Regions from separate parts of the Pseudomonas sp. P108 genome, predicted to be linked through region 1. Evidence: riboswitches for the same ligand, from Rfam matches in the RefSeq annotation. Region 1 holds a riboswitch; each other region holds the start of a gene.

Region 1 (10,160 bases):
TCCTTCGCTCCGGGATCGATCCGGGCGCAGCGCCTACGGTTTGCTTCGCTGCACCTCCTCTCGCTGTGTTTGGCTGCGCCAAACGGTCGCTACGCTCCCACGCCCGGATCAATCCCTCCACTCAGCCTTCCGACGTCGCCCGTGGATCAAGATCAAGAGCAGGCGAGCTGACACTCGGCCTATTGAGTGGTGAAGAGCGGGGCGTGGTCGGCTTTGGATTTGTGGTGGTGCTTCCCCTCACCCCAGCCCTCTCCCGAGGGAGAGGGGGCCGATTTTTGGGCTTTTCAAAGCTTGAGTTCAACTCGGTATCGCACGTCGGCGTAGCTCTCCCAAACACCTCGGTCAGTCCCCTCTCCCTTGGGGAGAGGGCTAGGGTGAGGGGCTCTTGATCTGGTTTTTGATCCTGCTTTGGCTTTGGCTTTGGCTTTTGATCTTTTGCCCCTTCGGCAGGCCGAGCGAAGGTGTTCATCCGGGGGTAGGCGCGCAGCGCCGTGCGGCGCAGCCGCATTCATCGAGAGGAGGTGCAGCGAAGCAAACCGTAGGCGATGCCCCCGGATGGACACCGTAGCGAGGGAACACTGAGCCTAAGCGAAGTGCCGTACGCCAGGGGCAAAGCCTTTTGGTTCCTTTTTGGCGTTTGAAAAAGGGACTCGCTGTAAGAGCGAAACCGCCGGCGGCAGCACCCGCAGCAACGGATATGCCCCCAAAACCAAAACTCAACGCCCATTGACCCACCCTTAGACGATGCGTAGCCTTGCGCTTTCGAGGTTCTTCGGCCGTTGCCGAAGCTAAGAAGGGAACGCGGTCAATGCCGCGGCTGCCCCCGCAACTGTGAACGGTGATGTTCGCTGCCACGCCACTGCCAGCTCAATCGATGAGCCAGCGGGAAGGCGCAGCCAACGCCAGGCCCAATGCCTGAACACCGTCAGCCAGGAGACCTGCCTCGTCACAGATTCTCACTACAACCGGGCGGGGTGATCCGGTGGCGAACGCTTCCGGCGCGCACGCGCGTGGCCGGTTCTCGTCCCGTATGCCCGCCGCTTGCCAAAGGGCATACCGATGAAAACACTGGCCAAACTCCCCGTCACCATCGTCACCGGCTTCCTCGGCTCGGGCAAAACCACGCTGCTGCGGCACATGCTCGATAACGCCCAAGGCCGTCGCATCGCGGTGATCGTCAATGAGTTCGGCGAGCTGGGCATCGACGGTGAAATCCTCAAGCAATGCACCATCGGCTGCACCGAAGAAGAAGCCACCGGCCGCGTCTACGAACTGGCCAACGGCTGTCTGTGCTGCACCGTTCAGGAAGAATTTTTTCCGGTGATGCGTGAACTGGTCGCGCGTCGCGGTGACCTCGATCACATCCTCATCGAAACCTCGGGCCTGGCCCTGCCGAAGCCACTGGTGCAAGCCTTCCAGTGGCCGGAAATCCGCAGCGCCTGCACCGTTGACGCGGTGATCACCGTGGTCGACAGCCCGGCCGTAGCCGCTGGCACCTTCGCCGCGTTCCCGGATCAAGTCGATGCGCAGCGCAAACTCGACCCGAACCTCGATCACGAATCGCCGCTGCACGAACTGTTCGCCGACCAACTGGCCAGCGCCGACCTCGTCATCCTCAACAAGGCCGACCAGACCAGCCCCGAAGACTTGGCCCGTGTACGCGCCGAAGTCGCCGAAGAACTGCCGCCCGCCGTCAAAATCATCGAAGCCAGCAACGGCCGTCTGCCACTGGACGTGCTGATCGGCCTCGGCGCCGGTTCCGAAGAACACATCGACAGCCGCCACAGCCACCATGATCACCACCACGGTGAAGGCGATGACGACCACGATGACCACGATCACGACGCCTTCGATTCGATCTCCATCGAACTGCCACAAGCCGACGAAAGCCTACTGCTCGATGCCCTGACGCAACTGGTGGTCAAGCACGGCATCCTCCGTGTCAAAGGTTTCGCTGCCATTCCGAACAAACCGATGCGCCTGCTGATCCAGGGCGTGGGCACGCGTTTCGACAAGCACTTCGACCGTCAGTGGGGCGCCGATGAAGCGCGCGTGACGCGTCTGGTGCTGATCGGTCAGGAACTCGACGCCGCCCAACTCGAAGCGCAACTGCGCGCTGCGCTCAGCGTTTAACCATGCACCTGCTCAGGACTCAGCCCGGCGGTTTCGTCTCGGATGACAACATTGCCGACCTTGGCCAAACCCCCGCCGAGCTGGTGATCCTGTGCAGCGGCGACTCCAGCCTGGCGCTGCTCGCCGAAGCCGCGCAGCAGTTGCCGGAAGATTATCCGAGCCTGCGTCTGGCCAATCCGATGCAGGTGCAGAATCACGCTTCGGTCGATCTGTACGTCGACGAAGTGCTGCGTCACGCCAAGGTCATTCTGATCTCGCTGCACGGCGGCATTGCCTATTGGCGTTATGGCGTCGACCGCTTGGTCGAGCTGGCCGAACGTGGCGTGCAGGTGATTCTGGTACCGGGCGATGACCGTCCCGATCCGGAGCTCAGCGACTTGAGCACCGTCAACGCCGAAGATCGCGACCGGCTCTGGCAATTCCTGCGACAGGGCGGCCTGGGCAATGCGCTGGATTTCTTCCGCTGTCTGGCCAGCCGTTGGCTCGCCCGCGATTACGCCTGGGAAGAACCGCAAACCCTGCCGCGCACGGCGATTTACCACCCGAACAAAACCAGTGCCGCACTGAGTGACTGGCAAGCCGAATGGCTGCCGGAAAACCCGGTGGCGGCGGTGCTGTTTTACCGCTCGCACCTGCAAGCGGCGAACACCGCGTTCATCGATGTTTTCTGCCAGCGCTTGCAGGCAGCGGGGTTGAATCCGCTGCCGATCGCGCTGGCCAGTCTGAAAGAACCCGGCTGCCTGGCGGTGGTCGAGGATTGGCTGGATGAAGTCGAGGCGGGGGTGATTCTCAACACCACCGGATTCGCTCAGTCCAGCCCTGAAGCGCCGCATCTGCGGCCGTTTCGCCGCAATATTCCGGTGATTCAGGCGATCTGCGCGCAGGACAACGAGCCCGGCTGGCGTGACAGCGAGCAAGGTCTGGGGCCACGGGATCTGGCGATGCACATTGCCTTGCCGGAACTCGACGGGCGCATCATCAGCCGGCCGATCAGTTTCAAGGATCTGGCCTGGCGCAGTGAGCGCAGCCAGTCCGATGTGGTCTGCTACCGCGCGCAGCCTGAGCGCATGGATTTTGTCGCGGAACTGGCGCGGCGCTGGATTGCTCTGGCACGGGTGCCGAATGGCGAAAAACGCATTGCGCTGATTCTCGCCAATTACCCGACCCGCGACGGACGCATCGGCAACGGCGTCGGCCTCGACACGCCCGCAGCGGCGCTGAATATCCTGCGCGCGTTGCAGGCTGAGGGTTATCCGCTCACCGCTGAACTGCCGGGCAGCGGCACCGAGTTGATCCAGCAATTGCTCGGCGGCGTCAGCAACGATCTCGACACGATTGATCTGCGCCCGTGCCAGCAAAGCCTGGCGATGGACGCGTACCTGACGATGTTCAATGCGCTGCCCGAGGCCAATCGCGCCGCCGTTGTCGAACGCTGGGGCCCGCCGCAAAACGATCCGATGTGCCGCGACGGGCGGATGATGATTGCTGGTCTGCGCTTCGGCCTGACCTTCGTCGGCATTCAGCCGGCGCGCGGTTATCAGGTCGATCCGAGCGCGGTCTATCACGATCCGGATCTGGTGCCGCCGCACGGTTATCTGGCGTTTTATTTCTGGTTGCGCAACACCTACGGCGCCCACGGCGTGATTCACGTCGGCAAGCACGGCAACCTCGAATGGCTGCCGGGCAAAGGCGTTGGCCTTTCGGAAAACTGCTGGCCGGACGCATTGCTCGGGCCGCTGCCGAACATCTATCCGTTTATCGTCAATGACCCGGGCGAGGGCGCCCAGGCCAAGCGGCGTACGCAAGCGGTGATCATCGACCACCTGATGCCGCCGCTGACCCGCGCCGAAACCTATGGGCCGTTGCGCAATCTGGAGCTGCTGGCCGACGAATATTACGAAGCGCAGTTGCTCGATCCGCGTCGCGCCCGCGAGTTGCAGCGCGACATTCTGCAACTGGTGCGGGACACGCAGATCGACCGCGAACTGCAACTCGACGCCGGGATGGACAGCGACGCCGACGCGGCGATCTGGTTGCCGCGTCTCGATACCTATTTGTGTGATTTGAAGGAATCGCAGATTCGCGATGGCTTGCACATTTTTGGCGAGTCACCGAGCGGGCGATTGCGCATTGATACGTTGTTGGCGTTGTTGCGTATTCCGCGCGGAGACGGGAAGGGCGCGCAGTCGAGCCTGCTGCGCGCACTGGCCAAAGCATTCGAACTTGGTTTCGATCCGCTCGACTGTGCGTTGGCCGATCCATGGACCGGCCCGCGTCCCGCAGAGCTGCAAGAGCAAAGCGACGAAGTCTGGCGCACCGCCGGCGACACCCGCGAACGCCTCGAATTGTTCGCCACTGAACTGATCTTCCAGACGCTGCAATCCCCTTGTAGGAGTGAGCCTGCTCGCGATAGCGGAGTGTCATTCGATACAGATTTGCCTGATACACCGCCATCGCGAGCAGGCTCACTCCTACAAGGACCGCGTTGGGCTGAAGTCGGCGCAATCATCGACAATCTGCGCGAAGTCGTCGCCCCACGCCTCGATGCCTGCGGCCCCGCTGAAATGCGCGGCCTGCTCGACGCCCTCAGCGGTCGTTTCGTCCCCGCCGGCCCGAGCGGCGCGCCCAGCCGTGGTCGCCTCGACGTGCTACCGACCGGACGCAATTTCTACTCGGTCGACGTGCGCAATCTGCCGACCACCACCGCATGGCGCATCGGTTTCCAGTCGGCGACGTTGATTCTCGAGCGTCACCTGCAGGACCACGGCGATCACCTGCGTCAGCTCGGATTATCGGTGTGGGGCACCGCGACCATGCGCACCGGCGGCGACGACATCGCCCAGGCCATGGCGCTGATGGGCGTGCGCCCGGTGTGGGCCACTGGCAGTCAGCGTGTCGATGATTTCGAGATTCTGCCGCTGAGCCTGCTCGACCGCCCGCGCGTTGATGTCACCCTGCGAGTCTCCGGATTCTTCCGCGATGCCTTTGCCAACCTGATCCGCCTGTTCGACGCCGCTGTGCAAGCAGTGGCGGCACTGGACGAGCCGGATGATCTCAATCCGCTGGCGGCTAAAGTGCGCGCCGAGCGCGAGTCTTTGCTGCAATCGGGTCTTGATGACGAAACGGCGCGGCGTCAGGCCGGTTGGCGAATCTTCGGGGCCAAGCCCGGTGCCTACGGTGCGGGCGTGCAGGGCGCTATCGACGGGCGTTTGTGGCAGAGCCGCGAGGATCTGGCCGAGGTTTATCTGAATTGGGGCGCCTACGCTTACGGCGGTTCCGACGAAGGCACCGCCGCCCGTGAACAATTCGTGCAGCGCCTGAGTCAGGTGCAAGCGGTGTTGCAAAATCAGGACAATCGCGAGCACGACTTGCTCGATTCCAACGACTATTACCAGTTCCAGGGCGGCATGCTCGCCGCCGTGGAAACCCTGCGCGGCGAAGCGGCGGCCAGTTATCACGGCGATCACAGCCAGCCGGATCTGCCGAAGATTCGCACCTTGAAAGAAGAGCTGAACCGGGTGATTCGCTCACGTGCGGCCAATCCGAAATGGATCGACGGGGTCAAGCGGCACGGCTATAAAGGCGCGTTCGAACTGGCGGCGACGGTTGATAACCTGTTTGCGTTTGACGCCACCACGCAGTTGATCGATGACCACCAGTACGCATTGTTGGCGGATGCCTATTTGCTCGACCCGGCGACTCGGGAGTTTGTCCGCGAGCATAATCCGCATGCGCTGCGGGATATGACCGAACGCATGCTTGAGGCGCAACAGCGGGGGATGTGGCAGGAGCCGGGGGCTTATAAAGAGGCGCTGGAGAATCTGCTGCTGGATATTGAGGAAGATATGTAGCGTCCTCAGGAAAGTCACCCCCTCACCCCAGCCCTCTCCCCCAAGGGGCGAGGGGGAAAGGGAGCCGATTTGTGTGCTGTTCAGAATCGAAGTCAACTCGATAATTCAGGTCGGCGTACCTTGCAAAAGCAACTCGGTCAGTTCCCTCTCCCTCTGGGAGAGGGCCACCCCAACTGACACCCCACAATGCCAAGTACACCCACGACCACGACAGAGAAAACCCAAATGACCGACACACCACATTTCCCGCTCTCCGCCGTGGTCGGCGCCGATGACTTGAAACTCGCCCTGTGCCTCACCGCCATCGACCCGAAAATCGGCGGCGTGTTGATCGAAGGCCCGCGTGGCATGGCCAAGTCCACGCTGGCCCGTGGCCTGGCCGATCTTCTCGCCAGTGGTCAATTCGTCACCTTGCCGCTGGGCGCCACCGAAGAACGTCTGGTCGGTACCCTCGACCTCGACGCTGCCCTCAGTGAGGGGCGTGCGCAGTTTTCGCCGGGTGTGCTGGCCAAGGCTGACGGCGGTGTGCTCTACGTCGATGAAGTCAATCTGCTGCCAGATCACCTCGTCGACCTGCTGCTCGATGTCGCCGCCAGCGGCACCAACCTGATCGAGCGCGACGGTATTTCCCATCGGCATTCGGCGAAGTTCGTACTGATCGGCACCATGAACCCGGAAGAGGGCGAGTTGCGTCCACAGTTGCTCGATCGCTTCGGCTTGAACGTCGCCCTCAGTGGCCACACCGCACCGACCGAACGCGGTCAGATCATTCGCCGGCGACTGGATTTCGACAGCGACCCGCATGTGTTCTGCGCGCAGTGGGAAGCTGAGCAACAAGCCCTGCGTACTCGCTGCGAAACCGCTCGCGTTGCCTTGGTAAACATAGCGCTGGACGACGTGTCGCTGGCACAGATTACCGAGCGCTGTTTTGCCGCCGGGGTCGATGGTCTGCGTGCCGACCTGGTCTGGTTGCGCGCCGCCCGGGCTCATGCTGCATGGCGCGGGGCTGAGGTGATTGGTGAAGAAGATATCGACGCCGTGGCCGAGTTTGCCCTGCGCCATCGTCGTCGTGAGCAACCGGCATCGAGCCCTCAACAGTCAGCACAATCACCCGCCGAGGCTCAGGCTTCGCCGAGCGAAGGGCAGGGCCAGTGGGGTGACATGCCGGCGCCCGCGCTCGCCACGGGCGCTCGCCGTGAAGTGCCGAGCTGGCCAAAAAAGCCTTAGGCATTCGCCCCCGGTCCGACGCGGGGGCGAATGCCAGACCCCGCGCCGGACGACTGGACAACGGACGCCAAGGCAAGCGTCATGTCGCTCGCAGCGGTACGGTGAACTGGCCGGGCACGTTGCTCAACGGGCGTCCTCGGGGGCGTGAGGATCTGCTGTTTCAACTGCGCACGCGCTCGCCGCATGAACTATGGCTGGTCATCGTCGATGCGTCGGCCTCGACACGGCGCCATCAGGCTTTGAGCGATGCCAAAGGCCTGCTCGCGCAACTGTTCGATGACGCTTACCGCCAACGTGCGCGCCTGGCGTTGTTGACGGCCAGTGGCGCGGCGCCGAAATGGCAGGTGCAAGGGTTGAAAGCGTCGAGCGGCTTGCGCGTCTGGCTGGAGACTTTGGGTGCCGGCGGCGGCACGCCGTTAATGGCGGCACTGATGCAGGCCGAGCAATGGCTGGCGGTGCGGCGCAAGCGTTTTCCTGCGGAGCAGCAGCGGTTGCTGGTGGTGACCGATGGGCGTTTGAAACAGTGGTCGGGATTGCCGACGCTGGCGTGTCCGGGGTTGTTGATCGATATCGAGCGCGGGCCGATCCGGTTGGGCCGGGCGCGGGATCTGGCCGAGGCGTTGGGGTCAGAGTATCGACATATCGATGAGCTGAATTCTCTCTGAGCTTTTCGGCGATTGTTCGAACGTCTTCGCGAGCAGGCTCGCTCCCACCCTGGAATGCGTTCAAATGTGGGAGCGAGCCTGCTCGCGAAGGCATCACCTCGGTTTTTCATTTAAACACTCAAACCCGCATCCCTGCTCTATGCTGCACCCAGCCCCAATCACAAGGAGTGAGCGATGCGCGTACTGGTCAGAAATCCCGCAGACGATTTCCGCGTCAAAGCCTACGCCGGCACCAACGGCGTGCTGCTCGCCATGGATCTGGCCGAGCCCCGGCGCAAAGGCCTGCTGGGGTTTGCCATCGAAAAGCAGCAGGGCGCCAAACCCTGGTTGTTTCTGTTTAACAGCCTGACCTTCCCCGGCAAGCCGCACACCTTTGCGCAGTTCCACGCCACACCGAGCGATACCGCTCCGCTGCAGAAATTTCGCTGGGCTGATTACGCGGTCAATCCGGGCATGACCCTTCACTATCGTGTGCACCTGGCCTACGGCTCTGCCGACGCCGTGCAGTTGGGTGAATCGCTGGAGCTGACGATCACTTCCGATGACGGTCACCCGAGCAACCAAAGCGTGATCTTCAATCGCGCCGTTGCCGCCAGTCAGGCATTCCAGCGCAAGTTTCCCGATCTCGACGCACAGATCAGCGCCAACAAAAACATGCCCATCGAAGCCTGGCCCGATGCGGCCCGTCAGTGGCTGGAAAACGGCTTGCTCGGGCGCTTGCGGGGTTTTATCGAGCGTGCCGTCGATGAGCAATGGGCGCTGGACATTGCCATCTATGAATACCAGTTGCAGGCGATCATCGAGGCGGTGAACGCGGCATTCGCGCGGGGCGTAAAGGTGCGGGTGCTGTATCACGCGCGGCTGGATGACGAAGACACCACGATCAACCAAGCGAGTCTGGCGGCGCTGCCGCTCGCGAGCAAACGCGGGCGGGTGACCCATAACATCTTTCACAACAAGTTCATCGTTCTGAGTCGCGTCGATGGCAGCGGCGAGCATCAGCCTGCAGCGGTTCTGTGTGGCAGCACCAATTTCACCGCCAACGGGGTTTATCGGCAGGCCAACGTGGTGCATGTGCTCGACGATGAATCGGTTGCCGCCAGTTATCTGCAAATGTTCGAGCAGATCTGGGTGCAGCCGGATGATGTCGGTGTAACCCGCGACTGGGTCACCGAACACAACCCGATGAATGCGCAACAGCCGTTATTCGCCGGTTTTTCACCGCGTACCGGCGGGGCTGACCTGAAAGCGTTCGTTGAGATCATCAGCGCGGCAAAAAAGGACGTGCTGTTCGTCACGGCGTTTTCGCTGCCGGACGCGATTCTTAACGCGTTACTCGGCCAGCCGCACGATGACATTCTGCGTTATGGTCTGCAGAACACTGCCAGTCGCATCAGCGGATTCCACGCCGACCGCAGCGCCGAATTCGCCGCCACTGCGTTGCTCAATACCGGGCTGGAAGGCTGGCTGCGCGAGAACATGAAAGGCCAGAAAGGCAATCTGCTGGTGCACACCAAAGCGGTGGTCACTGACTTCACCACAGACACCCCGACCATCATCAGCGGCAGCCACAACCTCAGCGCTTCGGCCAGTAATGGCAATGATGAAAACTACCTGATCATTCGTGGCGACACCGATCTGGCGGATCGTTATGGCCTGGAGTTGCTGCGGTTTTATGAGCATTACCGATTTCGTTATTTTGCGAAAAAACTGGCGTTGAAGCAGGTGAACCCGTTAGCGGTGGATGACCGTTGGACCAATGATTACTACATCGAAGGGGATTTGCGGCAGCTGTCGCGGTTGCGCTTCGCTGGCCGTTGACACGGTACTGTAGGAGCCGCTGCAGGCTGCGATCTTTTGACTTTGGCATTAGAAAACAAGATCAAAGGATCGCAGCCTTCGGCAGCTCCTACAGGGGTATCTGGAGAGCTGTTACAGATTTTGAAATGATTTGCCGCTGTAGGAAATGTTCCCAAAGCCTGTACGCTCCAAGGCCATTTTTCATTCAGGATCTACATGAACACCCTCTCGGAGCCTCCCAGTTACCGCTTCCCCTCGCGCCATGGCGCGGTCTTGATGCACTCGCAACATTCAGTTTTCCGACATCCGACTATCGTTGCTAACGCGGCTCCAGAGCTTTCGCGTTGCGCTTTGCCGTGTCCGGCAGCCTGAATTCACTGAGAGAGATCGAGACGTTTTATGGAATGGTTAGCGGATCCCACAGCCTGGTTAGGCTTGTTGACATTGATCGTGCTGGAACTGGTGCTGGGTATCGACAACCTGG
Region 2 (10,160 bases), 200 kb from region 1:
CGCGACGGATGCATTGCAAGGATTCCCATGAAAGACGACGCCTCGCTGTTTGCCGCCATCGACCTGGGTTCGAACGCCTTTCGCCTGATGATCGGCCAGTCAGTGCGCAGTCGAAAGGGCTTGCAGATTCAGGAAGTGAAAACCCTGCGTGAACCCGTGCGTCTCGCCGAAGGTTTTGATGGTGGTGCGCTGGATGCGTTGGCACTGGATCGCGGCTGGCAGGCATTGGCGCGGTTCGGCAAGAAGCTGCGCGGTTTCGAGGCCGGCCGGGTTCGCGCGGTGGCGACCAGCGCAGTGCGCGAGGCCGACAATGCGCAACTGTTTCTGGCCAGTGCCGAGCGGCATCTGGGCTTTCCCATCGACGTCATTTGCGGCCATGAAGAGGCGCGGCTGGTCTACGCCGGCGTGACCCACGCCTTGCCGAGCGCCGTAGACCTGCGCCTGGTGGTCGACATCGGCGGCGGCTCCACCGAGCTGATCCTCGGCCAAGGCTCACAACCATTGCTCACCGAAAGCATCGCCATTGGCAGTGGCACCTTGAGCACGCGCTTCTTTCGCGGCGGTGACGTGTCCGCCGGTGCCCTACAGGAGGCCGAACGCTTTGCCATCCTGCAGTTTGAAAAGGTTGCCCGACGCTATCGCGCTCAGGGCTGGCAGCAAACCATCGGTTCGTCCGGCACCGCGCGCATGCTGGCCAAAGTGCTCAAGGCCAATCGCCTCAACGACTACGGTCAGGACGGTATCACCTACGGCGGACTGCTGCGCCTGTCGTTGCTTCTGCTGAAGGTGAACAACGTCCAGCAACTGAAACTGGCCGGGCTGCAACCGCATCGTCAAAGCATTCTGCCCGGCGGTCTGGTGTTGATGCTGGCGGCGTTCAAGGTGTTCGGCATCGCGCAAATGCTGCCCTCCGAACCGGGCCTGCGTTTAGGCGTGTTGCACGGTTTGATGAGCCAGCACTAATCCTCGTCACGGCAGATTCGTCTCCCCTTCAGCGGCTCGATCGACTACCATGCCGCCGCCGGTTCCCGAACGGGACTAACAGGGAATCCGAGGTGCTTGCTCAGCACTGATCGGAACTGCCCCCGCAACTGTAGGTGCCGAGCCTGCTCCACGACTGCCACTGGGTGAATCCCGGGAAGGCCGGAGCCAGGCGATGACGCATCAGTCAGGAGACCTGCCGGCACAGTGATTACTAACCGGCGGGGTGTCCGGGAAGGACATCGTGCCGTGCGCGTCTTCGTTGGCTGCCCGGCCTTGCGCTGTTTTCCTGACCGCGTTCGATGGTGTGTTTCCAGACCGTACTCTCCCGCTCCCCGTACGGTTCCCTCGGAGACTGCCACATGCTGCTGCCCCGCATCGCCACCCTCATCACCGGCCTGAGCCTTGGCGCCATGGCGCAGGCGGCATCGACTGTCTATCCACTGACCGTCGAAAACTGCGGCAGCACCCTGACCTTCCAGCACGCACCGACGCGCACCGTGACCATCGGCCAGGCCGGCACGGAAATGCTCTACGCCATGGGCCTGGGCGACAAAGTCGTCGGCACCTCGTTGTGGTTCAACAATGTGCTGGCCAAATACAAAGCCCAGGACGACAAGATCGAGCGTTTGGCTGACAACGAGCCAAGTTTCGAATCGGTGATCGGCAAGCGCCCGGAACTGGTCGCCGTGGAGCTGGAATGGATGGTCGGCCCGCAAGGCGCGGTCGGCACCCGCGAGCAATTTCATGAACTGAAGATTCCGACCTACCTGCTGCCTTCCGATTGCGAAGCCAAGGACAACCTCGTCGGCGCCGATGGCACGCGACTGGCGCCGTTTCGCATCGAGACGATTTACAAAAGCGTGAGCCAACTGGCGCAGATCTTCGATGTTCAGGAGCGTGGCCAGCAGCTCAACGACGAGCTCAAAGCCAGCCTCGCCAAATCGATTGCCACAGCCCAAGGCAAACAGCTGAAGGATGCCAGCGCGCTGGTCTGGTTTTCCAGCGCACAAATGGACATCGAGCCGTTCGTGGCCGGGCACAAAGGCGTTCCCGATTTCATGCTCAGCACCCTCGGCGTGCGTAACGTGGTGGAGTCCGATGAAGAGTGGCCAACGGTCGGCTGGGAAACCATCGCCAAGGCTAATCCAACCTTTCTCGTCATCGCGCGCATGGACCGTCGACGCTTCCCCGCCGACGACTATGAAAAGAAACTCGCCTTCCTGCGCACTGACCCGGTGACGCGCAACATGGACGCGGTGAAGCACAACCGCATCATCATTCTTGACGCCATGGCCATGCAGGCGAGCCTGCGCATGTTCGATGGCATCGAGCAATTGGCCACGGCCATCAACGGCAATGACCTGTCGCAATGAGTGCCAGTCTGATCCGTACGCTGCTGGCCTTGGTGACACTGTTGATTGCAGTGGTCGCTGGTGTGGCCATCGGCGAAACCTCGATTGAACCGGGCGTGGTCGTGCAAGTGCTGGCGAACAAATTGTGGGGCGCCGGGTACGCGCTGGATCCTATCGACGAAGGCATCGTCTGGAACTATCGCCTGACCCGCGCACTGGTCGCGGCTGCATGCGGTGCCGGTCTGGCGACGTGCGGGGTGATTTTGCAGTCGCTGTTGCGCAACCCGCTGGCCGATCCCTATCTGCTGGGGATTTCTGCCGGCGCCTCGACCGGGGCGGTGATGGTGGCGCTGCTCGGTGTCGGCGCCGGGATCATCTCGCTGTCAGTCGGTGCATTTGCCGGCGCAGTCACGGCGTTCGTGCTGGTGATTGTGCTGGCGCGAGTCAGCGGTTCGGCCAGCGGCACCGGGCAGATCATTCTTGCCGGGATCGCCGGCTCGCAGCTGTTCAACGCGCTCACGGCGTTTTTGATCACCCGCTCGGCCAGCTCTGAACAGGCGCGCGGCATCATGTTCTGGCTGTTGGGCAATCTCGGCGGCGTGCGCTGGCCGTCGGTGTGGCTGGCGGTGCCGGTGGCCGTGTTGGGACTGGTCGTGTGTCTGTGGCATCGGCGGGCGCTGGATGCGTTTACCTTTGGTGCGGATTCGGCGGCATCCCTCGGCATTCCGGTGCGACGTGTGCAGATTCTGCTGATTGGCTGCGCGGCACTGGTGACGGCGGTGATGGTGTCGATTGTCGGTTCGATCGGTTTTGTCGGGTTGGTGATTCCCCACGCCGCGCGGCTGTTGCTCGGCACCGGGCATGCGCGCTTGTTGCCGGCCAGTGCGTTGGGCGGCGCAGTGTTTCTGATTGCCGCTGATGTGCTGTCGCGCACGTTGATCAAGGGCCAGGTGATTCCGGTCGGGGTGATTACCGCACTGGTCGGGGCGCCAGTGTTTGCCCTGATTCTGGTGGGTCGGAGATCGGCGCGATGAGCAATGTTCTGAGTTGCTCCGGGTTGACCTTCAAGGTGCGCGGCGCCGAGTTGCTCAATGGTGTCAGCCTTGAGGTTCAGCGCGGCGAGACGCTGGGCATCGTCGGACCGAATGGCTCGGGAAAATCCACCCTGTTGAAGTTGCTGGCCGGGCTGCGTGAACCGAGCGCTGGCGAGGTGCTGCTCGAAGGTCAGCGCCTGGGCAAAATGGCCCGGCGCAGCATTGCGCAAACGCTTGCGGTGGTCGAGCAACAGGCCGACACCGACGACGGCATTCGCGTGTTCGATGCGGTGGCGCTGGGGCGTACGCCTTGGCTGTCGGCGCTGCAACCGTGGTCCGCGGCCGACGACGCCATTGTTCAGCAGGCGCTGACCGACGTCGACGCGATGCACCTGCGCACCCGTCTCTGGCGCAGCCTGTCCGGTGGTGAGCGACAACGGGTACACATCGCTCGGGCCCTGGCGCAGCGACCGCAAATCCTGTTGCTGGACGAACCGGCCAACCACCTCGACATTCAGCATCAGCTGACCATTCTCAACGTGGTGCAGGCGTTGCCGGTGACCACGCTGATCGCCTTGCATGATCTTAATCAGGCGTTGAAATGCGATCGTCTGGCGGTGCTGGAGCGCGGGCGGCTGGTGGCGCTGGGCGAACCGTTGGCGGTGCTGACACCGCAGCGATTACAGGAGACGTTCGGGGTCAGGGCGCACTATCTGACGGACCCGTTCGATGGGGCGCAGATTCTTCGATTTCACTCATGACGTTGTGCATGTGCGTGGTCTGCCACACCGGGTCAGCGTCGACAGCAATAATCTCGAAACCCTGCCGCTGCCAGAACTCGATGGCCCCCGGCAGAAACGGATGGGTGTGCAGGTAGATCACCCCGACTCCGTCGGCGAGTGCCAGGTCTTTGAGTGATCGATAAATCGCACCGGCCAACCCGGAACGCCGTTGTGAAGGCACGACGAACAGGCGCACGATTTCCACTACCTTGCGGCCGGGATAATCAAGGTTCGGGAAGCGTCGGTCGTAAGGGAGATAGCCGATGGAGGCAACGATCTGCCCCGCATGACGAGCAATCAGAAAGCGCCCTTCCCCACGCAGATAAACCTCGGCAAAACGCGCCAGATCGTCAGGCATGCCGGTCGCGCTGAGCTTGGGGAAAAGCTCGGCACGGGCCTTGAAGACAAAATCCAGCACGGCAGGAATGTCGGCGTCGGAAACAGCTTGAATAAAGGGGTGATGTTTCATGTAGCGAAAGCGCCTGGACTGCGGCTGGCCACAGTAGCAACAACAGGTCCCGCGAAGCCATCCAATCTCATGACTTGCACAAAACCCTGTGGGAGCGAGCCTGCTCGCGAAGGCGGCAGATCATCCAACATTGATGTTGACTGACAAGACGCTTTCGCGAGCAGGCTCGCTCCCACAGGTTTTGTGTTTCATGCAGCCAGAGTGTCAGGCCAGTTCTTTACGCAGCTGCCGGGCGGCGGTGACCATGTGCACCAGCGCCGCTTCCGTCTCCGGCCACCCACGGGTTTTCAAACCGCAATCCGGGTTGACCCATAGCCGCTCGGCCGGAATCCGCTTGGCCGCCTTGCGCAGCAGATTAGCCATTTCCGAAGCATCCGGGATGCGTGGCGAGTGAATGTCGTAAACGCCCGGGCCGATGTCGTTCGGGTAAGCGAAGGCTTCGAAGGCATCCAGCAATTCCATGTCGGAACGCGAGGTTTCGATGGTGATCACGTCGGCATCCATCGCCGCGATGGATTCGATCACATCGTTGAACTCGCTGTAGCACATGTGCGTGTGGATCTGCGTTTCGTCGCGCACACCGGAGGCGCACAGGCGGAACACCTCAGTCGCCCAGTCCAGATAATGCTGCCACTGCGCCCGACGCAAAGGCAGACCTTCACGGAACGCCGCTTCGTCGATCTGCACGATCTTGATGCCGGCGGCTTCCAGATCCACCACTTCATCACGAATCGCCAGCGCCAGTTGCCGCGCCTGCACTTCGCGGCTGACGTCTTCACGCGGGAACGACCACATCAGCATGGTCACCGGGCCGGTCAGCATGCCTTTCATGACCTTGTCGGTGAGGCCTTGAGCGTAGCGGATCCACTCCACGGTCATGGCTTTCGGACGGCTGAGGTCGCCGAAGATCACCGCCGGTTTCACGCAGCGCGAACCGTAACTTTGTACCCAGCCGAAACGGGTGAACACATAGCCGTCCAGTTGTTCGGCGAAATATTCGACCATGTCGTTGCGCTCGGCTTCACCGTGCACCAGCACATCGAGGCCCAGACGTTCCTGGATTTCCACGGCGTGGCGGATCTCGCTGTGCATGGCTTCGGTGTATTCGGCTTCGCTCAACTTGCCTTGTTTGAACGACTGCCGAGCGAGGCGGATCGACGCGGTTTGCGGAAACGAACCGATGGTCGTGGTCGGGAACAGCGGCAGATCCAGACCGGCACGCTGCTTGGCGATGCGCTGGGCGAACAGCGATTGACGCTGGCTGTCCTTGGCCGTAACCGCGGCGACACGGGCCTGAACGGCCGGTTTGTGAATGCGCGGGGAAGCTGCACGTGCAGCCTGCACCGAGCGGCTTTCAGTCAGTGCGCGCAGCACTTTCGGCGCTTCAGGTTCATTGACCGCTTGCGCCAGAACCGCGACTTCTTCGCACTTCTGCACAGCGAAGGCCAACCAGCTTTTCAACTCGGCGTCGAGCTTGTCTTCGCGGCCCAGATCCACCGGGCTGTGCAGCAGCGAACAGGACGGCGCGACCCACAGGCGATCGCCCAGACGCTCATGGGCATGCTGCAACGTCGCCAAGGCATTTTCCAGATCGCAGCGCCAGACATTACGGCCATTGACCACGCCCAAGGACAACACTTTATAGGCTGGCAGACGATCAAGAATGGTCGGGTACTGCTCCGGTGCGCGCACCAGATCAATGTGCAAACCGTCGACCGGCAGGTTCGCCGCCAGACCGAGGTTTTCTTCCAGACCACCAAAGTAAGTAGCGAGCAGTTTCTTCAGCGGATCACGCTGGATCTGGTTGTAGGCACGCTCGAAAGCGTTCTTCCACTCCTGCGGCAGGTCGAGTACCAGAATCGGCTCGTCGATCTGCACCCACTCGACGCCTTGGGCGGCGAGACGCGCGAAGATCTGCCCGTACAACGGCAGCAGGCGATCAAGCAGTTCCAGCTTGTCGAACTCGGCACCTTTGGCCTTGCCCAACCACAGATACGTCAACGGGCCGATGATCACCGGTTTGACGTTATGGCCCAGCGCGCGGGCTTCTTCGACTTCTTCGAAGAGTTGATCCCAGCCCAACTGGAACTGCTGATCAGCACTGAATTCAGGGACCAGGTAGTGATAGTTGGTGTCGAACCACTTGGTCATTTCCTGGGCGTGCGCACCGCCGCAGCAGCTGTCGCTGACGCCACGGGCCATGGCGAACAGGGTTTGCAGATTGGCTTTGCCATCGTGCGGGCGGAAGCGCTCAGGGATTACGCCAAACATCAGCGAGTGCGTCAGCACCTGGTCATACCAAGCGAAATCGCCGACCGGGAGCAATTCGATGCCGGCGTTTTTCTGCAGGTCCCAGTGAGCCTTGCGCAGCTCACGGCCAACATCACGCAGGCCGGCCTCGTTCAGTTCTCCTTTCCAGAACGCCTCTTGCGCTTTCTTCAGTTCGCGGTCGCGACCGATGCGCGGAAATCCAAGGGAATGGGCCAGTGCCATAACAAACAACTCCAATGTCTTGTTGATGGCGGCCATTGTCGGCATCGGTCATTATTGAGACAAACTCATTTTAATCTTGATCAACACAAGTTTCCCTCATGATCAAATGATCACAGCCTGTCACCTGAAAACACTCCAGAGCTGAGAGCGCACGAGAAGGCTGAGCGGTTTTTGCAGCAGGAAATTTCTCGGCAATTCAAGCTGTTCGTCGCCATGAAGACGCCCTTTGAAAACTCGATGACGCCTTCGTATAAACACACCCGACAGCACCCCGGCAGGTCTTTGATTTCGATCTATCGTTAGATCGAAATGGCTGTATTGGCGACCGACTAAAGGTTGCGACAGCTGATGTCTGAGCCTATGTTGCACGCGAGTCTTTTCCCCGCGATTGGAACGCGATCAACACCATTAAGAGGTGAAGAAATGTCAAAGGAATCACGCCCTGCCGTACTTGGGCTGATCGGCAATACTCCGCTTGTGCAAGTCACCCGCTTCGACACCGGGCCGTGCACGCTGTTTCTCAAACTTGAATCGCAGAACCCCGGCGGTTCGATCAAGGACCGCATCGGTCTGGCGATGATCGACGCCGCCGAACGTGATGGTCGCCTGCAACCCGGCGGCACCATCGTTGAGGCCACCGCCGGCAACACCGGCCTGGGCCTGGCACTGGTTGGCCGCGCCAAAGGTTATCGCGTGGTGCTGGTGGTGCCAGACAAAATGTCCACCGAGAAAGTCCTGCACTTGAAGGCCATGGGCGCCGAGGTACACATCACCCGCTCCGACGTCGGCAAGGGCCATCCCGAGTATTACCAGGACGTCGCCGCCCGTTTGGCGAAAGACATTCCCGGCGCGTTTTTCGCCGATCAGTTCAACAACCCAGCCAACCCGCTGGCCCACGAATGCAGCACCGCGCCGGAAATCTGGGCGCAGACCGAACATGATCTGGACGCGATCGTCGTCGGTGTCGGTTCGGCCGGCACGCTGACCGGCCTGAGCCGCTTCTTCAAGCGTGTGCAACCTGATCTGGAAATGGTCCTGGCCGACCCGGTCGGTTCGGTGATGGCGCAATACAGCCGTGACGGCTCGCTGCCGACGCCCGGTTCATGGGCGGTGGAAGGCATCGGCGAGGACTTCATTCCGTCGATCACCGACCTCTCCAGCGTGCGCCATGCCTACTCGATCAGCGATGAAGAAAGCTTCGATCATGCCCGCCAATTGCTCAAGGCCGAAGGTATCCTCGGAGGTTCGTCGACCGGCACCCTGCTTGCCGCCGCACTGCGTTATTGCCGCGAACAGACCGAGCCGAAACGTGTGGTCAGCTTCGTCTGCGACACCGGCACGCGCTATCTGTCGAAGGTCTACAACGACCAGTGGATGACCGATCAAGGCCTGTTGCAGCGCAAGGGTTACGGTGACCTGCGTGACCTGATCGCCCGGCGTTTCGAAGACGGCCGCGTGATCAGCGTCGGCCCTGACGACACGTTGCTGACCGCGTTCCAGCGCATGCGCCTGGCGGATGTCTCGCAGTTGCCGGTGCTGGTGGAAGGCAAGCAACTGGTCGGTGTGATCGACGAATCCGACATCCTGCTGCCGGTGCACGAAGACGCCGCGCGCTTCAGCCAATCGGTGTCCAGCGTGATGACCGACAAGCTGCAAACCCTTGCCCCCGGTGCCAGCCTTTCCGAGCTGGAAGCGGTGCTCAGCCGTGGCCTCGTCGCCATCATTGCCGACGCGTCGGGCTTCCATGGCCTGATCACCCGCACCGACATGCTCAACCAATTACGGAGATCCCTCGCATGAGTCAGCACGACGACAATTCCCAAGGCTTCGCGACCCGGGTGATCCACGCCGGGCAGACGCCAGACCCGACCACTGGCGCGCTGATGCCGCCAATCTACGCCAACTCCACGTACCTGCAAGACAGCCCCGGCGTGCACAAGGGTTTCGATTACGGCCGCTCGCACAACCCGACGCGTTTTGCCTTGGAGCGTTGCGTGGCGGATCTGGAAGGTGGCACCCGCGCATTCGCGTTCGCTTCCGGGCTGGCGGCGATTTCCACGGTGCTGGAATTGCTTGATGCCGGCTCGCACATCGTCTCCGGCAATGACTTGTACGGCGGCACCTTCCGCCTGTTCGACAAGGTCCGTCAGCGCAGTGCCGGGCACCGCTTCAGCTTCGTTGATCTGGCCGATCTGTCGGCGTTCGAAGCGTCGTTGCAAGACGACACGCGCATGGTCATGGTCGAGACGCCGACCAATCCGCTGCTGAGCCTGTCGGATCTGGCCGCGATCGCGCGTATCTGCCGCGCTCGCGGGATTATCTGCGTAGCCGACAACACCTTCGCCAGCCCGTATATCCAGCGGCCGCTGGAGTTGGGTTTCGACATCGTGCTGCACTCGACCACCAAGTACCTGAACGGTCACTCCGACGTGATCGGCGGCATCGCCGTGGTCGGCCAGAACGAAGAACTGGCCGAGAAGCTGGGCTTTTTGCAGAACGCCGTCGGTGCGATTGCCGGGCCGTTCGATGCGTTTCTGACCCTGCGCGGGGTGAAAACCCTGGCGCTGCGCATGGAACGTCATTGCAGCAACGCGCTGGATCTGGCGCGGTGGCTGGAACAGCAGCCACAGGTCAAACGCGTCTACTACCCGGGGCTGGCCTCGCATCCGCAGCATGAATTGGCCAAGCGGCAGATGCGCGGTTTCGGCGGGATGATTTCCGTCGATCTGAACAGTGATCTGGCGGGCGCGCGGCGCTTCCTTGAGAACGTGAAGATCTTCGCCTTGGCGGAAAGTCTCGGTGGCGTGGAAAGCCTGATCGAGCACCCGGCGATCATGACCCACGCGACCATTCCGGCTGATACCCGCGCAAAACTGGGGATTGGCGATGGTCTGGTGCGTCTTTCGGTTGGCGTTGAAGACGTCGAAGACCTGCGCGCCGATCTGGCGCAGGCGCTGCAATCGATCTGACCTTGCAGGAACGACAAAGCCCGCATAAAGCGGGCTTTGATGTTCGAGCAGGCGGCCAGTGCTGGTCTCTGGCTTAC
Region 3 (10,160 bases), 990 kb from region 1:
CGGCGTAAACGAATACGGATCGGCCCAGAACAACCCCAGCGCTTCAGCATCGGTCTCCATCAACGCTGCCGCGCTCTGCCCTTCCCACGCACCGAAATGCAGTTCCTGCAGATCCTTGTCCAGATGCACTGACAGGTTCAGTTGCTCACCCAGCTCTGCGGCAAACCGCGCGCAACGTTGCAACGGCGAACTGACGATCCGATCCCACGGCCCGCCCTCGACCATGGCCGCACGCATCTGCGCCCAGCCCTTTTCAGTCAGCGCATCGTCGAGACTGCCACGCAGACCACCGCCCAGTTCCGTCTCACCGTGGCGCAGCAGATCCAGTTGCAAGGTCATGCCGGACGATCCGCCACCGCCGCTTCGGCGAATGTCGCCATCTGCCCGTGCAGATCACAGGCCAGACGCAACAATGGCACCGCCAGCGCCGCGCCACTGCCCTCGCCCAGACGCAAACCGAGTTCCAGCAACGGCTCGGCCTGCAGGGTTTCCAGCACATGACGATGGCCCGGCTCCGCGCCACGATGACCGAACAGCAACCACTCGCGACAGGCCGGATTCAAACGCACCGCGACCAACGCAGCGACCGTGCAGATAAAGCCGTCAACCAGCACCGCCACACCTTCTTGAGCCGCCGCCAGATACGCGCCAACCAACGCGGCGATTTCAAAACCACCGAGATTGAACAGCGTCTGCAACGCATCGCCACGCTGTGCAGCATGCAACGCCAATGCACGCTCAATCACTTGTGCTTTATGGCTGACGCCTTGGGCATTCAGCCCGGTGCCGGGGCCGGTCAGATGCGCCACCGGGCAATCGAGCAAGGCACAGGCCAATGCGCTCGCCGCGGTGGTGTTGCCAATGCCCATTTCGCCACCGATGAACAGCTGCGCGCCCGCCGCTTTTGCTCGCAGCAGACTGTCGCGACCGGCCTGCAACGCGAGTTCGCCCTGGGCCTGAGTCATTGCCGCGCCCTGAGCGAAGTTCGCCGTGCCCGCGCCAATGTTCAAATGACGCACACCCGGCAGGTTCAGCGCTGGATTCACGGTGCCCAGATCGACCACTTCCAGCTGCGCGCCGAGCTGCCGCGCCAACACACTGATCGCCGCACCGCCGCTGACAAAGTTGAGCAGCATCTGCCCGGTGACTTCCTGCGGGAACGCCGAAACACCCTCCGCGACCACGCCGTGATCACCGGCAAAAATCGCGATCCACACTTGCGAGAGTGTCGGTTTGACCTGGCTTTGCAGGCCGGCCAGTTGCACCGCGACCGATTCCAGTCGACCGAGGGAACCGGCCGGTTTGGTCAATTGCTGCTGTCGCGCCGTCGCTTGCTCAACGACGTAGAGATCGACCGGTTTGCACGGGTTCAGCCACCAGGTTTGAGTCATAACGCAGGTCCTTTCAGAGTCAGGGGCAGGCCGGCAACGGTCAGGACAACACGCTGACAGCGCTCGGCCAAAGCTTGATGCAGCCAACCGGCTTCATCGACGTAGCGGCGAGTCAATTCGCCCAGCGGCACGACACCCATTCCGGTCTCGTTGCTGACAAAAATGATTTCACCCGGCAAAGACGCCAGGCATTCGAGCAAGGCTTCGCGCTCGGCGGCGAGGCGTTCGGCGTCATCGAGCATCAGCAGATTGGTCAGCCACAGGGTCAGGCAATCGACCAGCAAGCAACGCTCGGCGCTGGCGGATTCACGCAGGACGCGGGCCAGCTCCAGCGGCTCTTCGATGAGCGCCCATTCGGCGGGACGGCGCGCGCGGTGGTGGGCGACGCGGTCGCTCATTTCACCGTCCAGCGGTTGGCTGGTGGCGATGTAGGTCACAGCGAGGCCGCTATCGCTGGCGAGTTTTTCCGCCAAGCGACTTTTGCCGGAGCGGGCGCCGCCGAGGATCAGTTGGAGCATGGGTTCATCCAGGAAAATTCAAGTGAGGCAGCCGCCGCTTTCGCGAGCAGGCTCGCTCCCACAGGGTTATGAGTTGTACTCAAAATGTATGGCTAACCGCATTCACTGTGGGAGCGAGCCTGCTCGCGAAGAGGCCAGCCCAGGCAACTCAAATCCCACAGAGTCGACGCAATAGATCCGTATCCAGATACTTCTCCACCAGATCCGCCAGCCGTTCGATATCGCGTTCGCGCAAGCCGTGGTAATCCACCGCCTGCACATCGCTCAACCCGGCCCAGCGCAACAACGCCGCACTCGCCGCCGGCGATTCGAACAGCCCATGCAGATACGTGCCGAACACCTGCCCATCGGTACTCTGTGCACCGTCGCAACGGCCGTCATCCAGATGCACCGCCGCATTCTCCAGCGCCGATCCGCTGGTCACGCCCGCATGAATTTCATAACCGCTGACGTCAGCATCTTCCAGCGCCAGCCGTCCACGCACATTGCGCAACTGCTTCTCGGCTTCAAGTGTGGTTTCGAACGCCAGCAAGCCCAAACCGGCACTCGTGCCCGGCGCGCCTTCGAGGCCGAGCGGGTCATGCACCTGCTCGCCGAGCATCTGCAGACCGCCGCAGATCCCCAGCACTTTGCCGCCGTAACGCAAGTGCCGAGAGATCGCCGTATCCCAGCCATTGGCGCGCAGATAAGCCAGATCGCTGCGCACGCTTTTCGAGCCCGGCAGAATGATCAGGTCAGCCGCCGGAATCGCCTGCCCCGGGCCGACGAATTGCAGATCAACTTGCGGATGCAGACGCAGCGGATCGAAGTCGGTGTGATTGCTGATGCGCGGCAGCACCGGCACCACCACTTTCAGCACCTGCTCAGCCTTGTCGGTCTGGCGCTGATCGATGCCGTCCTCGGCTTCCAGATGCAGATCCATCACGTAGGGCAACACGCCCACCACCGGTTTGCCGGTACGCTGTTCCAACCAGTCAAGGCCCGGTTGCAGCAAGGCGATGTCGCCACGGAAGCGATTGATGATGAAACCTTTGACCCGCGCCTGTTCGCTTGGCGAGAGCAACTCCAGGGTGCCGACCAGATGGGCGAAAACCCCGCCGCGATTGATGTCCGCGATCAGCAGCACCGGGCAATCCACCGCTTCGGCAAACCCCATGTTGGCGATGTCGCCGGCACGCAGATTGATCTCCGCCGGCGAACCCGCGCCTTCGACCATCACCAGCGGATACGCAGCGCTGAGCCGCTCGTGGGACGCAAGCACCGCTTTCATCGCGATGGCTTTGTAGTCGTGATACGCCACGGCATTCATCGAAGTCACGGCGCGACCATGGATGATCACTTGCGCGCCGGTGTCGCTGTTGGGCTTGAGCAGCACCGGGTTCATGTCGGTGTGCGGTTCAAGAAACGCCGCTTGCGCCTGCACGGCTTGCGCGCGACCGATCTCACCACCATCAGCGGTCACCGCGCTGTTGAGCGCCATGTTCTGCGGCTTGAACGGGACGACCGCGACACCTTGGCGGGTCGCCCAGCGGCACAGCGCCGTCACCAGTGTGCTTTTACCGGCGTCGGAAGTGGTGCCCTGCACCATCAGGGTGGTCATGGGTGATCCTTGGCAAAAGCGCTTAAAGCGTGTTCGAGACGTGCCTCTTCAGTTGCATTGGCAGGCAGGCCAAAACGCAAACTGCTGTTGTGGGTGAAGATGCGCAGGAGAATGCCGCGACGGGCCATGAACCCGTGCATCGCTTCGGCATGCTCGGTGATCAGCCACTGGAACAGCGCGCAACCGCCCTGCGGCTTGAAGCCGTAGCGTTCAAGCAGCGCTGCCAGCCGCTCACTGGCCTCATCACTGCGAATCCGTTGGCGTGTGTGCCCTTCGGTGTCTTGCAGACACGCTTGCCCGAGCACCCGCGTCGGCCCACTCACCGCCCATGGCCCGACCTGTTCGGCGAGCAGCTTGAGCAACTTGCGCTCGGCCAGCACAAAGCCCAGACGCACCCCGGCCAGACCGAAAAACTTGCCGAACGAACGCAACACGATCAGCCCGACTTGATGCGCATGCGGCGCCAGGCTCAGTTGCGGCGTGTTATCCATGAACGCTTCATCGACCACCAGCCAGCCGCCACGCCGGGCAAGCCGCGCGTGCCAGTCGAGCAATCGTGCCGGGGTCAGGCTCAGGCCGGTCGGGTTGTTCGGGTTGACCACCACCAGCACGTCGAGGCTGTCGAGAAAAAATTCGACTTCCTGCTCCAGCACTTCGCGCACGATGTAACCGCTGCGGCGCCAGGCTTCGGCATGTTCGGCATAACACGGTGACAACACGCCGACTTTGCCGGCGCGGCGCAAGCGCGGCAGCAACTGAATGGCCATCTGCGAACCGGCCACCGGCAGCACTTGCGCGGCACCGTAGTAATCGCACGCAGCTTGCTCCAGACCATCATCGGTTTCCGGCAAACGCGCCCAGGCGCGCAGCGGGATTTCCGGGATCGGGAACGGCCACGGCGCGAGGCCGCTGGACAGGTCGAGCCAATCCGCTTCGGCAATGCCGTAATCGAGTGCAGCCTTGCGCAGCCGGCCACCGTGCTCAAGCATAGAATTCAGCCCCCACGCAGAGAATCAGCAGCCATAACCATACGCCGCGCTGGACCAATTGCCAGCCACGGTCGATGGAATCGGCATCCGCTGGAGCGCCTTCGCCGAGTTGCGGTCGCTCGTGCAGTTCGCCGTGATAGATCGCCGGGCCGCCCAACTCCACGCCCAAGGCTCCGGCTCCGGCCGCCATCACCGGGCCGGCGTTGGGGCTGTCCCACTTTGGCGCCTGCGTACGCCAGCACTTCAACGCGAGTCGGGTTTTGCCGAGCAGCGCGTAGGTCAACGCCACCAGACGCGCAGGAATGTAGTTGAGCACGTCGTCGATTTTCGCCGCCGCCCAACCGAAACGTTCGAAGCGTTCGTTGCGATAACCCCACATCGCATCGAGCGTATTGCTCAAGCGATAGAGCACCACGCCCGGCGCACCCGCCACGACAAACCAGAACAGCGCGGCGAACACCGCGTCACTGCCGTTTTCCAGCACCGATTCGGTGGCGGCGCGGGCGACGGCGGTGCTGTCGAGTTCATCGGTCTGGCGGCTGACCAGATAGCCGACGCGTTTGCGCGCCTCTTCAAGATCTTCCGCGCGCAAGGCAGCAGCCACTGGCGCGACATGCTCGCCGAGGCTGCGCATGCCGAGGGCGCAATACAACGCGAGAATCTCGACGACCCAGCCCACGTACGGCGCCCAGGAAAACGCCGTGGCGAGCAAGGTCAGCGGCAGCACCGCGATCACCCACGCGGTGACGCCATGGCTGCGCCAGCCACGACCACCGGCGTTGAAACGTTGCTCGATGCGCCCGGCAAAATTGCCGAACGCCACCAGCGGATGCCAGCGTTTCGGTTCACCGAGCAGCGCATCCAGCGCCACCGCGGCGACACTCAACAACGCCACACTCATTGACTCACTCCCCAATAATTTTCGTACAGCAACTCATTGAGCGGACGCGCCTGCGCCCACCCTTCGAGTACCAGCATCGGCGCCGGATAGAATTCCTTGACCGGGCCCAGACATAAAACGGCCAGAGGCTTGGCACCTTCGGGCAACTTCAGCAAATCGGCGAGCGCCTGCGGCTCGAATAATGAGACCCAGCCCATGCCGAGGCCTTCGGCGCGCGAGGCCAGCCACAAATTCTGGATCGCACAAGACAACGACGCCATGTCCATTTCCGGCAGCGTGCGACGACCGAAAATGTGCTTTTCGCGATCATCCATCAGCGCGGCGACCAGCACTTCGGCGCAATCGTTGATGCCCTCGACCTTGAGCTTCATGAACTCGTCACTGCGCTCGCCGAGGGCTTCAGCGGTGCGCACGCGTTCTTCTTCCACGAGGTTCTGGATCTGCCCGCGCAGGGCTCGGTCGCTGATACGGATGAAACGCCAGGGCTGCATCAGGCCGACGCTTGGGGCCTGGTGGGCGGCTTCCAGTAGTCGGCGCAGCAGATCCGGCTCAACGCTGCCACCGGTGAAATGGCGCATGTCGCGGCGTTCGGCGATGGCTCGGTAAACCGCTTCGCGCTCGGCTTCGGAGAATGCGTTGTCGGTCATGGCCTCTTCGCGAGCAAGCTCGCTCCCACATTGGACGGGGTGCTTGCTCAAGAAACGCGATCCCCTGTGGGAGCGAGCTTGCTCGCGAAGGCGGCCTCACGGTCTGGCGTAAACAATGCGGCAATCGCAGTCGGATTCGACGGGAAATAAAAGTGCACGTACGACGCCGTCATCCGCCCTTCCCGATAAACCGCCTCGGCCCCACGCCCACCATTCGGGCTCAAACCCCGTGCAATCGGCGCCAGTTCGGTAGTCGTCAGGGAATGATGATAAGTGTGCCCACGTAGCGAACCTTCCGGCAGATCCACCGCTTGCAACGCCAACGCCGCCAGACGCTTCTGCATCACCGCGTCGCCTTTGAGCAGCCCAACCAATTCGGCGCGAGTACCTTCAACGTCCGTCAGCGAATCGAGCAGATACAGCATCCCGCCACATTCAGCGAGCAACGGTTTACCCGCTGAATGATGCGCACGAATCGCTTCAACCATCGCGGTGTTCTGCGCCAGCGCAACGTGATGCAACTCCGGATAACCACCGGGCAGATACACGCTGTCCGCTTCAGGTAATTGCGTGTCGCGGATCGGCGAGAAGAAACTCAACTCAGCACCCATCGCCCGCAGCAGATCCAGACTCGCGCCATAGGTGAAGGCAAACGCCTCATCACGGGCGACGGCAATGCGTACATTCTTCAGCAGTGGCTCGACAGCGATGATGTCAGGCGCGGCGAACTCAACCGCCGGTGGCAGCGCTACCTCACAGCTGCTGGCGAGAGCGTCGGCAGCGGCGTCGAGACGCACATCGAGGTCATTCAGTTCGCTGGCCTGCACCAGGCCGAGATGCCGGCTCGGCAGTTCGATACCGGTCTCGCGGGACAATGCACCGTACCAGCGCAGGCCTTCAGTGAGACTGCCTTCGAGCAATTGCGCATGGCGCAAAGTACCGACACGATTGGCCAGCACGCCAGCGAACGGCAGGTCCGGCTGATACCTCGCCAGACCCAGCGCCAACGCACCAAAGGTCTGCGCCATCGCCGTCCCATCAATCACGCCAAGCACCGGTACACCGAAGTGCCGCGCCAGATCGGCACTGGACGGCGTTCCATCGAACAGGCCCATCACGCCCTCGATCAGAATCAGATCCGCCTCGGCAGCGGCTTCCCACAACAGACGACGACTCTCCTGCTCGCCAACCATCCACATGTCCAATTGATACACCGGCGCACCGCTGGCGCGCTCGAGAATCATCGGATCAAGGAAGTCCGGGCCGCATTTGAACACGCGCACTTTGCGCCCCTGATTGCGATGCAAACGGGCGAGCGCGGCGGTGACGGTGGTCTTGCCCTGACCGGAAGCCGGCGCGGCGATGAGCACCGCCGGGCAGTGACGTGGTTGATTCAAAGTTCGACGCCTTTCTGCGCTTTGATGCCGGCCTGGAAGGCGTGTTTGAGCATGCCCATTTCGGTGACCGTGTCGCCCATCTCGATCATTTCCGGCTTGGCCGCGCGACCGGTGACGATCACGTGCTGCATCGGCGGACGCGCCTGCAGATCGCTGAGCACCTGATCAAGATCGAGGTAGCCGTGCTTGAGAGCGATGTTCAATTCGTCGAGCACCACCAGACCAATCGACGGATCGCGCAGCAGTTCGCGGGACACCGCCCACGCGGCTTCGGCGGCGGCGATGTCGCGCTGACGATCCTGGGTTTCCCAAGTGAAGCCTTCGCCCATCACGTGGAAGCGCACCTGCTCAGGGAAGCGGCGGAAAAACAACTCTTCGCCGGTGCTGTTGCGGCCCTTGATGAACTGCACCACACCGCACTGCATGCCGTGGCCCATGGCACGGGCGAGCATGCCGAACGCCGAGCTGCTTTTGCCTTTGCCGTTGCCGGTCAGCACCAGCACCAGGCCGCACTCGTCAGGCGAGTTGGCGATACGTTCGTCGATCACGGCTTTTTTGCGCTGCATACGCGCCAGATGGCGTTCGTCGCGCTCGGGGGAATCAGTCATGGGGAGCTCTCCGTTGAGGCTGGATAACGGCGGGCAGGCACAAGAATAGACGGCAAAAAGCCTGGCATCGCCCACCGTGATGCCGCTGGATGGATCAGGCCGGTCTCCGGGCTCATGAGCGGCGTTGGCCTGACTGCGCGCCTTCCCGCTTCTTTCGAGGCAGTGGCTCAAGGCGCAGCTTTCACTCATTTACCGTTGCGGGGGCAGCGCCGGGATCGTGGTAGTTCTTCGCTTGAAGACAACCCTCACCGGCTTCCCTGTTTCACTCTGTCGACGCAGGTCACAGAGCACCTGAAACAAGCCGCGAAGGTTAGAGGGTTGGGGGTGGAGCGTCAATTAAAGAGGCGGCCATCGGGCGAATAACTGCCGCCGATCAATTATCTGCCGCCAATCTTGTGCCACACTGATACAAATGATATCAAAGAGCCATGCTTTTCCCGAAAAGCCCACCACAACAATAAAGGATGATGACGATGCAAGGCATGATCATCAGCAACCCGCGCCTGGAATTCCTGCGCCCGGTGCTCGAACGCTGGTTTGACTGTATCGACCGTTACAACGCCGTGCGCGGCGACAGCGATACCCCTTACTGGCATGACGAGAAAGCCAATCTCGGACTGCTCTCGGCGGCGGCCTGGATGGCTGAGCTGGTGACCTTGAACGAAACTCCCACGCGCAAGCAGAACGAAGAAGGCGAGCGCAACGCTCGCGCCGATCTGTTTCTTGCCGGCGCCGAAGACCGCGCCTTTATCCAGGCCACTCAGCGCTGGCCGAAGGTCACCAACCTGAATCTGACCCAAGCCCTGCTCGATATCACCAACGACGCCAAACGCATCAGCTACGCCAGCGATCTCAAGCTCGGCTGCCTGTTTATCGCGCCGCAAAAACCCCAGCACAGCGCCAGCCCCGAAGAGCTGCAGGACATGGTCGACGATCTGCAAAAGGAACACACCTGCGCGGTCGCCTGGTATTTCCCTTACGCCTACCGCAAGTTGCGCAGCGAAGCGGGCAACTATCACCCGGGAATCGCCGTGCTGTTCAAGGAAGCCCGCGGCTGAGCAGTTGAACCATCGGGCTTGCGCCCTCCTCTATGATTAGGAATGCATTCATAGGGAAGATCAGCAATGCGCAAGCCCCAGCTCGTTTTTGTCATCGCCTTCGCCGGAGGGCTCGCCGCCTGCGGTGAGACCTCCAGCCTGCAAGTCTCCGACGGCACCGGCCCGTCGCCGAAGCTGCCCGAACCGAACAAGACCCTGATCCCGACGGTGAACATCGCCCCGGCGATCGGCTGGCCCGAGGGCGGCAAACCGACAGCGGCGGCTGGCACCCAGGTGGCAGCGTTCGCCGAAGGCCTCGATCATCCGCGCTGGTTGTATGTGCTGCCCAACGGCGATGTGCTGGTGGCGGAAACCAATGCTCCGCCAAAACCGGATGACAGCAGCGGGATTCGCGGCTGGGTCATGAAGAAGGTCATGGGCAAGGCCGGCGCTGGCGTGCCCAGCCCAAACCGCATCACCTTGCTGCGTGACGCCGACCACGATGGCGTCGCTGAGACGCGCACAGTGTTCCTGCAAAACCTCAACTCACCTTTCGGTATGACGCTGGTCGGCAACGATCTGTACGTCGCCGATACCGATCGCCTGCTGCGCTTTAACTACGAACCGGGCGCGACCGAGATCAAGTCGCAGCCAATCAAGGTTGTCGATTTGCCTGGCGGCACGCTGAATCACCACTGGACCAAAAACGTCATCGCCAGCAAGGACGGCAGCAAGTTGTACGTCACGGTCGGCTCGAATAGCAACGTCGGCGAAAATGGTCTGGATAAGGAAGAAGGTCGCGCCGCGATCTGGGAAGTTGATCGGGCGACCGGCAATCACCGGATCTTTGCCTCGGGCATCCGCAACCCCAATGGCCTGGCCTGGGAACCCACCAGTGGCGCGCTGTGGACGGCAGTGAATGAACGTGACGAGATCGGCAGTGATCTGGTGCCGGACTACATCACCTCTGTGAAGGACGGTGGTTTCTATGGCTGGCCGTTCAGCTACTACGGCCAACATGTCGATGTCCGCGTTACGCCGCAAAACCCGGATCTGGTGGCCAAGGCCATTG

What was found. A riboswitch is a leader RNA that binds a small molecule or an ion and turns the genes downstream of it on or off. The one in region 1 is predicted to bind cobalamin.
Region 2: another riboswitch for cobalamin. It lies ahead of QOM10_RS12210 (ABC transporter substrate-binding protein); the one in region 1 lies ahead of cobW (cobalamin biosynthesis protein CobW).
Region 3: another riboswitch for cobalamin. It lies ahead of cobO (cob(I)yrinic acid a,c-diamide adenosyltransferase); the one in region 1 lies ahead of cobW (cobalamin biosynthesis protein CobW).

The regions. Positions count from the first base shown of each region.
Region 1 covers NZ_CP126691.1:2,959,014-2,969,173, forward strand. Annotated here, with positions in the region: cobalamin riboswitch at 749-961, shown strand; gene cobW (cobalamin biosynthesis protein CobW) at 1,060-2,133, shown strand; gene cobN (cobaltochelatase subunit CobN) at 2,136-5,984, shown strand; gene QOM10_RS12980 (ATP-binding protein) at 6,210-7,211, shown strand; gene QOM10_RS12985 (vWA domain-containing protein) at 7,214-7,876, shown strand; gene QOM10_RS12990 (phospholipase D-like domain-containing protein) at 8,051-9,697, shown strand; gene QOM10_RS12995 (TerC family protein) at 10,076-10,160, shown strand, end outside.
Region 2 covers NZ_CP126691.1:2,755,138-2,765,297, reverse strand. Annotated here, with positions in the region: gene QOM10_RS12215 (Ppx/GppA family phosphatase) at 28-963, shown strand; cobalamin riboswitch at 1,006-1,200, shown strand; gene QOM10_RS12210 (ABC transporter substrate-binding protein) at 1,344-2,357, shown strand; gene QOM10_RS12205 (iron ABC transporter permease) at 2,366-3,370, shown strand; gene QOM10_RS12200 (ABC transporter ATP-binding protein) at 3,367-4,131, shown strand; gene QOM10_RS12195 (GNAT family N-acetyltransferase) at 4,070-4,621, opposite strand; gene metE (5-methyltetrahydropteroyltriglutamate--homocysteine S-methyltransferase) at 4,826-7,114, opposite strand; gene QOM10_RS12185 (pyridoxal-phosphate dependent enzyme) at 7,538-8,914, shown strand; gene QOM10_RS12180 (cystathionine gamma-synthase) at 8,911-10,083, shown strand.
Region 3 covers NZ_CP126691.1:1,967,413-1,977,572, reverse strand. Annotated here, with positions in the region: gene cobC (alpha-ribazole phosphatase family protein) at 1-339, opposite strand, end outside; gene cobT (nicotinate-nucleotide--dimethylbenzimidazole phosphoribosyltransferase) at 336-1,391, opposite strand; gene cobU (bifunctional adenosylcobinamide kinase/adenosylcobinamide-phosphate guanylyltransferase) at 1,388-1,909, opposite strand; gene QOM10_RS08710 (cobyric acid synthase) at 2,058-3,509, opposite strand; gene cobD (threonine-phosphate decarboxylase CobD) at 3,506-4,498, opposite strand; gene cbiB (adenosylcobinamide-phosphate synthase CbiB) at 4,491-5,399, opposite strand; gene bluB (5,6-dimethylbenzimidazole synthase) at 5,396-6,046, opposite strand; gene QOM10_RS08690 (cobyrinate a,c-diamide synthase) at 6,094-7,443, opposite strand; gene cobO (cob(I)yrinic acid a,c-diamide adenosyltransferase) at 7,440-8,051, opposite strand; cobalamin riboswitch at 8,131-8,361, opposite strand; gene QOM10_RS08680 (hypothetical protein) at 8,525-9,109, shown strand; gene QOM10_RS08675 (PQQ-dependent sugar dehydrogenase) at 9,176-10,160, shown strand, end outside.